Actinokineospora baliensis: one gene and its partner. The protein of the gene in region 1 binds, or shares a complex with, the protein of each later gene. Links are inferred from orthologs where the notes say so. Each region holds a gene or a part of one and is shown on either strand. Other genes may lie near its edges.

The links. Proteins that work in one complex are often made in the same cells at the same time.
Region 2: the proteins of dnaB (region 1) and dnaG are in contact, whole or in part, in a crystal structure (PDB 2R6A), measured with the Geobacillus stearothermophilus proteins. The link is inferred for Actinokineospora baliensis from one-to-one orthologs. Residues at the interface, in WP_033016901.1 of Geobacillus stearothermophilus: Ser13, Glu15, Ala16, Gln18, Glu91, Leu92, Asp94, Ala95, Val96, Pro97, Thr98, Ala99, Ala100, Asn101, Tyr104, Tyr105, Ile108; in WP_049624496.1 of Geobacillus stearothermophilus: Lys456, Leu457, Leu458, Pro459, Ala460, Asn463, Ala464, Leu467, Leu535, Leu536, Ile537, Ala538, Gln544, Glu545, Asp548, Tyr549, His552.

Annotation. Positions count from the first base shown.
Region 1 is NZ_JAFBCK010000001.1:1,328,241-1,332,595, reverse strand. The notes cover bases 795-3,778. They hold dnaB (replicative DNA helicase), read right to left. Parts: upstream 2,982-3,778; coding sequence 1,608-2,981; downstream 795-1,607. Other genes in these bases: rplI (50S ribosomal protein L9), read right to left, coding at 3,421-3,778; JOD54_RS06175 (helix-turn-helix transcriptional regulator), read left to right, coding at 795-1,603. Outside these bases: JOD54_RS06180 (alpha/beta fold hydrolase), read right to left, coding at 1-592; more of JOD54_RS06175, read left to right, coding at 656-794; more of rplI, read right to left, coding at 3,779-3,876; rpsR (30S ribosomal protein S18), read right to left, coding at 3,893-4,141; JOD54_RS06155 (single-stranded DNA-binding protein), read right to left, coding at 4,198-4,355. UniProt on the Escherichia coli protein: The main replicative DNA helicase, it participates in initiation and elongation during chromosome replication. Travels ahead of the DNA replisome, separating dsDNA into templates for DNA synthesis.
Region 2 is NZ_JAFBCK010000001.1:2,943,230-2,946,842, reverse strand. What follows is about bases 686-3,613. They hold dnaG (DNA primase), read right to left. Parts: upstream 3,135-3,613; coding sequence 1,236-3,134; downstream 686-1,235. Other genes in these bases: JOD54_RS14140 (sigma-70 family RNA polymerase sigma factor), read left to right, coding at 3,214-3,613; JOD54_RS14150 (hypothetical protein), read right to left, coding at 704-1,231. Also shown: JOD54_RS14155 (trans-aconitate 2-methyltransferase), read right to left, coding at 1-649. UniProt on the Escherichia coli protein: RNA polymerase that catalyzes the synthesis of short RNA molecules used as primers for DNA polymerase during DNA replication.

The DNA.
Region 1 (4,355 bases):
GCGCCATGCCCGGCCCAGGCGCTGTGAGGGGCTCGTTCTTCCGGTAGAGGTTGCCGAGGAACTGGGCGGTGTTCGCCTCGAACACGGCGTCCGCGACCCCCGGCTGCCGGTTGAAGTGGACGAAGTAGAAGTCGCCGCCGAGCACCTCTTCCATGAACTCGATCCACGGCTTCTCGCCGCGCTCCTGGTACGGCAGGCTGAGGTTGATCAGCTTCTGGACGCGGTGCGGGTGCAGCAGCGCCATGGCCCAGACGACCATCGCACCCCAGTCGTGGCCGATGAAGGTGGCGTCCTCGTAGCCGTAGTGGTCGAGGAGCGCGGCGAGGTCGCCGGTCAGGTGCTCGATGTCGTACGCCGCCACCTCGGCCGGGCGGGACGAGTTGCCATACCCCCGCTGGTTCGGGGCGATGACGTGGTACCCCGATGCGACGAGGGCGGGCATCTGGTGGCGCCAGGTGAAGGCGAGGTCAGGCCAGCCGTGGCAGAGCACGACGGGCTTCCCGGCGTTGTGCCGACCCGCTTCGAAGACTTCGAGCTCAACACCGTTGACGGCGATGGTGGTGGGCTCGGGGAACTCGGTCTGTGAGGTCATGGCGCCATGGTGCAGAGGTAAACAGGACAGCTCATGACCGGTTTGCGTGCGACTGTTGACGACATGCGAACCGACCGGTTGGTGGCCATCCTCCTCATGCTGCAGCGGCGCGAGCAGGTGACGGCCGCGGAGGTCGCCGAGGAACTGGAGATCAGCGAGCGCACCGCCCGCCGCGACCTCGACGCGCTGGCCATGGCCGGGGTGCCCGTCTACTCGACCCAGGGCCGGGGCGGCGGGTGGCGACTCGTCGGCGGTGCCCGCACCGACCTGTCCGGGTTGACCGCGAGCGAGGCCCGCGCCCTGTTCCTGGTCGCGGGCCAGGCGTCCACCGCGACACCCGCCGTGAAAGCGGCGCTGCGCAAACTCGTCCACGCCCTGCCGGAACCCTTCCGCGTGCAGGCGGAGGCAGCCGCGTCGTCGCTGGTCGTGGACCCGCAGCGGTGGGGTGCCAACCGGTACGACCGCCGACCACCACCTTTCCTCGACGACCTCCAGGACGCGGTGATCCGCCGCGTCCAGGTGCGTCTCGGTTATGTCGACGGCAAGGGCGTCGAAACCGGGAGAACCGTCCACCCGCTGGGCATCGTCGCCAAAGGCCCGTCGTGGTACCTGATCTGCGACACCGAGGCGGGCAGGCGAACCTTCCGAATCGACCGCGTCTCATCGGTCGTGCTGACCGAAGATCCCGCGCACCGACCCGACGACTTCGACCTCGCCCAGAGCTGGCGCGAAATCGCCGACGAGGTCGACCGCAAGCGAACCCCGCTCGAAGCCCGAGCGGTGTGCCCGCCCCACGGGGTGAGCGTGCTCCGGATGGCACTCGGCGACCGGCTCGAGGTGGGCGGCCCCACCCCCGACGGCCGCATCGAGGTCGTGGTCCGCGGCCCCAACGAGCACATGCTCGCCGGTGAACTCGCCGGACTCGTCGACTGGATCGAGGTGACCGGCCCCCAGGGCGTGCGCGACCACCTGGCCGCGATCGGCAACACCCTGGTCGAGCGGTACGGCTGAGCGGTCAGCCCTGGGCGAGGTCGGCGAAGCGGCTGTAGTGGAGTTGGTGGGCGACGACGACGGTGGCGGTGGGGCCTGCTCGGTGCTTGGCGAGGATCAGGTCGGCCTCACCGGCGCGGGGGTCGTCGCGTTCCCAGGCGTCGGGGCGGTTGATCAGGATGACCATGTCCGCGTCCTGCTCCAGGGAGCCGGACTCACGCAGGTCGGAGAGCATCGGCCGCTTGTCGGTGCGCTGTTCGGGACCGCGGTTGAGCTGGCTGATCGCGATCACCGGGACCTCGATCTCCTTGGCCAGCAGCTTGAGCTGGCGGGAGAACTCGGAGACCTCCTGCTGGCGGGACTCCACGCGCTTGCCGGAGGTCATCAGCTGCAGGTAGTCGACCACCACGAGCTTGAGGTCGTGGCGCTGCTTGAGGCGCCTGGCCTTGGCGCGGATCTCCATCATGGTCATGTTCGGCGAGTCGTCGACGAACATCGGGGCCTCGCTGATCTCGCTCATCCGGCGGGCCAGGCGGGTCCAGTCGTCGTCGGTCATCCGGCCGCCGCGCATGTCGCCGAGGCGGATCTTGGCCTCGGCGGAGAGCATCCGCATGACGATCTCAGTGCGGCTCATCTCCAGGGAGAAGATGACGCTGGACATGCCGTGCTTGATGGAGCAGGAGCGGGCGAAGTCCAGGCCGAGGGTGGACTTGCCGACGCCGGGGCGGGCGGCGACGATGATCATCTGGCCGGGGTGCAGGCCGTTGGTGATCTCGTCGAGGTCGGCGAAGCCGGTGGGGATGCCCTGGGAGATGCCGCCGCGGGAGGCGATGGCGTCGATCTCGTCCATGGTCGGCTGCAGCAGTTCCTCGAGCGCGACGTAGTCCTCGCTCATGCTGCGCTCGGTGACCTCGTAGATCGAGGCCTGCGCGCGGTCGACGATCTCGGTGACGTCCGCGCCCTCGGCACCCTGGTAGCCCAGCTGCACGATCCGGGTCCCGGCCTCGACCAGCCTGCGGAGGATGGCCTTCTCGGCGACGATCTCCGCGTAGTACCCGGCGTTGGCCGCGGTGGGCACGATCGAGATCAGCGTGTGCAGGTACGGGGCGCCGCCGACCTTGCGCAGCTCACCGCGGCGTTCGAGCTCGGCGGAGACGGTGATCGGGTCGGCTGGCTCGCCGCGGCCGTACAGGTCGAGCACCGTGTCGTAGATGATCTGGTTCTTCGGCATGTAGAAGTCATCCGGGCTCAGCGCCTCGATGACATCGGCGATGGCGTCCTTGGACAGCATCATGCCGCCCAACACGCTCTGCTCCGCCCGCAGGTCCTGTGGGGGCTTTCGGTCCATCCCGTGCTCGCCGGGCTCCGGCGGCAGGGAGAGGTCGTCGGCGAGCGCCACGGATCTGCCCCTCCTGAGAAGACTTCGGTCCGGTGCGGACCTTAGGTCGGCGGTACGACATTCGGGTGGTGGTCGACCACCGCGCGCCGGGCCGCCAGGCGAAGCTAGGACCCCCGAACGGCCTCTTGCAAACCACGGTGGGGACGGTCCTGTGGACAACCTGGGGATGAGCGCGGTCAGCTGAGCACAGGTACCCGACGGGGTGTGGACAACCTGGGGACAGGTGTCCGGCTTGTTGAGAAAAGCCCAGCTCAGAGCCTGTGTACAACTTGTGGAGAAATTGCTCGGCCGGTTCTTCGGCGTGTCGCGCGATCGTCGCTTTTCGGCGTGTCGCGACAGCGTTCGCTCGGCAGGGTGACCACGACCTGTGGACAACTGCGCAGACGCAGAACCGCCCCACTCAGCGTGACCGAGCGGGGCGGTTCTGCGTGCGGACGAGTCAGCTCGCGGCGGCGACGTGCACCGTGAACGCGGCGGTGACATCGGGGTGCAGGCGGACACTCACCGAGTGCTTGCCCACGGTCTTGATGTGGCCCGCGACCTCGACGGCGCGCTTGTCGAGGACCGGCCCACCGGCGGCCTTGACCGCGGCGACGATGTCGGCGGTGGTGATCGAGCCGAACAGCTTGCCCGACCCCGCGGCGGCCTTGGCCTTGAGCGGGACGCTGCCCAGCGCGGTCAGCGCGGCCTTGACCTCCTTGGCGTGGTCGAGGTTGCGGATCCGGCTGGCCTCCTGCGCCCGGCGGATGACCTGGACCTGCTTCTCGGCGCCCTTGGTCGCCAGGATGGCGAAGCCGCGCGGCAGCAGGTAGTTGCGGCCGTAGCCGTCCTTGACCTCGACGAGGTCACCGGGGCCACCCAGGCCGCTGACGTCGGTGGTGAGGATGAGCTTCATGGTCGTCCCCTCCTGGTCAGCGGGCGGTCGAGGTGTACGGGAGCAGAGCGACCTCGCGGGCGTTCTTCACCGCGATGGCGACGTCACGCTGGTGCTGGCTGCAGTTGCCGGTCACCCGACGCGCGCGGATCTTGCCGCGGTCGGAGATGTACTTGCGCAGCAGCGTGGTGTCCTTGTAGTCAATGTTGACCGGACGGTCCTTCTTCACGTCTTTGCAGAAGACGCAGACCTTCTTCTTCGGCTTGCGAATCGGTGGCTTGGCCACGGTGAAACTCCTGAGTGGTATGTCGAGAAAGCGTCTGGGTTGGGTGCGTTACCCGGTCAGAACGGCGGTTCGTCGTTGAAGCCGCCGCCGCCACCTGCGGGCGGAGCGGAGCCCCACGGGTCGTCGGGCGGTGCGGACGGGCCGTTGTAGCCACCGCCACCACCACCGGAGCGCCCGCCGCCACCGCCACCGCCGAAGCCACCGCCGTCACCGG
Region 2 (3,613 bases), 1.6 Mb from region 1 along the record:
ACTGGTCGTCGTCGAGCGCCGCGCGGATGGGCCGCAGCGCGGTGCCGCTGATCCACTCCAGCACGGCGTCCTGGCCGTCGAGGCGCTGCAGGTAGGTGGTCTCCCAGGCGTCGACATCGCAGCCCGCCGCGCACAGCAGTTCGGCGTAGCCGTCCGGGTTGAGCGTGGCGTCCTCCTCCCGCAGCCGCACCGGCTCCAACCGGTCGCGCCAGGCGGGTTCGGCGACCAGGTCGCGGATCAACTCGTGCGACGGGGCGGCGAAGTTGCCGGGGACCTGGACGCCGAGCCACGCGCCAGCGGGCAGCGCACCGGCCCACTTCGACAGCAGGGCCGGGTGCTCCGGGACCCACTGCAGCGCGGCGTTGCTGATCACCACGTCGGTCTGCTCGTCCGGCGACCAGTCCCGCAGGTCCGACTGGCTCGCCTCGACCCCGCGCGAGCGGGCGACCGCGACCATCTCGGCGGAGGTGTCGATGGCGGTCAGCCGCGCGTTCGGCCAGCGCTGCGCCATGGTGACGGTCAGGTTGCCCGGTCCGCAGCCCAGGTCGACCACCGACCGCGGCCCCTCCGCGCGCACCCTGGCCAGCAGGTCGAAGAAGGGGCGGGCCCGGTGGTCGCTGAAACTCAGGTACTTCGCGGGGTCCCACATCGGCGCCTCCAAATAAACCGTACGTACGTACTGTTTACCAGACTAGCGCGTCGCTCACCCCTCCGCGAGCCCTTCACCCATCCGCCGGGCGACCTCTTGGGCGATTTCGCGGACCAGGTCCACATCGGTCCCCGGGTCCGGGCGGACCTGCAGCACGGTGCCGTCGCGGCCGGGGACCTTGCGCTGGACGAACCACGCTCCCCCGTCCGGCAGGTCGCGGCGGTGCCTGGTGCGGATCGAGCCGGTCACCCTGCGCTGGACGGCCTGCGGCAGCTTGCCCGGCCGCTCGACCACGAACCGCAGCGGCGCGCGGTCGGCGAGCAGCACGGCCTCGCCCGCCCGCTCGACCTCCTCGGCCTCGGTGATCACGAAGACGCCGCTGGCCCAGGTCGCCTTGGACACCAGGTGCCACCCGATGCGGCGGGGGCCGTCGTCGGTGGGCACCCACAGGCCAAGGGAGCTCGCCAGGAGCACGCCACCGCCGCGTTCGGGCGCCCAGGCGGCCACGGCCTCCTCGCGCTCCAACGTCCCGGTGAAGTCCTTGGGGACCCCGCCGAACAGCCTGCCAAGCAGTCCGCTCACCGCCTCACTCCATGCTGCCCTGCGCCTGCTTGCCCAGCGCCTTGTGCCACTCCTCCATTGCTACCAGATCCCCCCACAACTCCCGGACCTCTTCGGCGTGCTCCAGCGGCGAGAGCCGCTGCAACCGGGACTTGATGTCGGCGACCTGGCGGCCGACCTGCTCCTTCTGCAGCGCGGCGAGGATGGCCAAGGCGTAGCGCTCGGCGGCGGCGTTCTTCCTCGGCAGCGGCATCGGCTCGACCGCGAGCTCGCTGACCAGCCTGCGCACCGTGGGGGCGAGGTTCTTGCTGACCACTTCGAGCAGCTCGGCGCCGGTGAGGCCGCTGGCGGTGCCCCCAGCGTCGAGGACGGCGGTGTGCACGGCGACGTAGGCGGGGTGGGTGAACGCCGACAACGGCATCGAGTCGTACACCGGCCCGGCCAGCGCGGGCTCCTGCAGGGCCAGCTTGAGCACCTCGCGCTGGGCTTCGAGCTCGGGGTCGGTCGGGTTGGGCCGCGGCGGGCCGTCGACCTCGACGGCGAGGGCGCCCTGGTTCGGGTTGACCGCGCGGGAGCGACGCGCCGGGGCGACCCCGGCGGTCTCGCGGACCCGGCGGACCACGGTCTGCGCGTCGTCCCAGCCGACCCACCCGGTGAGCTGGCGGGCGTACTCGTCGCGCAGCGAGTGGTCCTTGATCCTGGCGACCAGCGGGACCGTGCGGCGCAGCGCCTCCACCCGCCCCTCGGCGGTGTCGAGGTCGAACTCGGCCAACTCCGCCTGGATGGCGAAGGTGAACAGCGGCCTGCGCCTGGCGACCAGGTCCTTGACCGCGACGTCGCCCTTGGCCTGGCGCAGGTCGCACGGGTCCATGCCGTCGGGGGCCACGGCGATGAAGGTCTGCGCGGTGAACTCCTGGTCGCCGTCGTCGAAGGCCTTGCGGGCGGCCTTCTGCCCGGCCTCGTCGCCGTCGAAGGTGAAGATCACCTCACCGCGGAAGGAGGCGTCGTCCATCAGCAGCCTGCGCAGCACCTTGATGTGGTCGACGCCGAACGCGGTGCCGCAGGAGGCGACCGCGGTGGGCACCCCGGCCGCGTGCATGGCCATGACGTCGGTGTAGCCCTCGACGACGACCACCTGGTGGCGCTTGGCGATCTCGCGCTTGGCCATGTCGAGGCCGAACAGGACGTGGGTCTTCTTGTAGATCGGGGTTTCCCGGGTGTTGAGGTACTTCGCCGCGATCTGGTCGTCGTCGAAGATCCGCCTGGCGCCGAAGCCGACCACATCCCCGCCGATGTCCTTGATCGGCCACAGCAGCCTGCGGTGGAACTGGTCGATCGGGCCCTGCCTGCCCTCCTTGACCAACCCACCCTTGATCAGCTCGGCCACCTCGAAGCCCCGGCCGAGCAGGTACTTGGTCAGCTTGTCCCAGCCCGCGGGCGCGAACCCGCAGCCGAACGTGGTCGCGGCGGTCTCGTCGAACCCGCGCTCGGCGAGGAACTCACGGGCCTTGAGCGCCTCGGGGGTGCGCAGTTGCTCCGCGTAGAACTCCTGCGCCGCCTTGTGCGCGTCGACCAGCCGCGAGCGGGTGCCCCGGTCGCGCTGGACGCTGGTGCCGCCGCCCTCGTAGGTCAACTGCAGGCCGACCCGCTCGGCGAGGCGCTCGACGGCCTCGACGAAGGTCAGGTGGTCGATCTTCATCACGAAGGCGATGACGTCGCCGCCCTCGCCGCAGCCGAAGCAGTGAAAGGTGCCGTGCGTGGAGCGCACGTTGAACGAGGGCGACTTCTCGTCGTGGAACGGGCACAACCCCTTGAGCGCGCCCGCGCCCGCCCGCCGGAGCTGGACGTACTCACCGACCACGTCATCGATCCGGCTGCGCTCGCGAACCTGCGCTATGTCGCTCTCCCGGATGCGTCCCGCCACGGTCGTCGAGTCTAGGCGCGCCCCCGCTGTGCGTCGCAGGTCACCCTGACGTGCGGTTCGACGTCACTACGATGACCGGGTGACCGTCAGCGACGACGCCTTGGCCCAGCGGTTCTCCGCGCACCGCGACCACCTCATGGGCGTGGCCTACCGCCTGACGGGCACCAGAGCCGACGCCGAGGACGCGATCCAGGACGCCTGGCTTCGACTGTCCACTGTGGAGGAATCGGAGATCCGCGACCTGCGGGCCTGGCTGACCACAGTGGTCGGCAGGCTCTGCCTGGACCGGCTGCGCTCGGCCACCGCCCGCCGCGAGCGCTACGTCGGCCCGTGGCTGCCGGAGCCCGTCGTGACCCCGCTCGGCGCACCGACCAGCGAGGACCCGCTGGAGGTCGCGGTGCGCGACGACGGCGTGCGGTTGGCGGCGTTGCTGGTGCTCGACAAGCTCAGCCCGGAGCAGCGCGTTGCCCTGGTGCTGC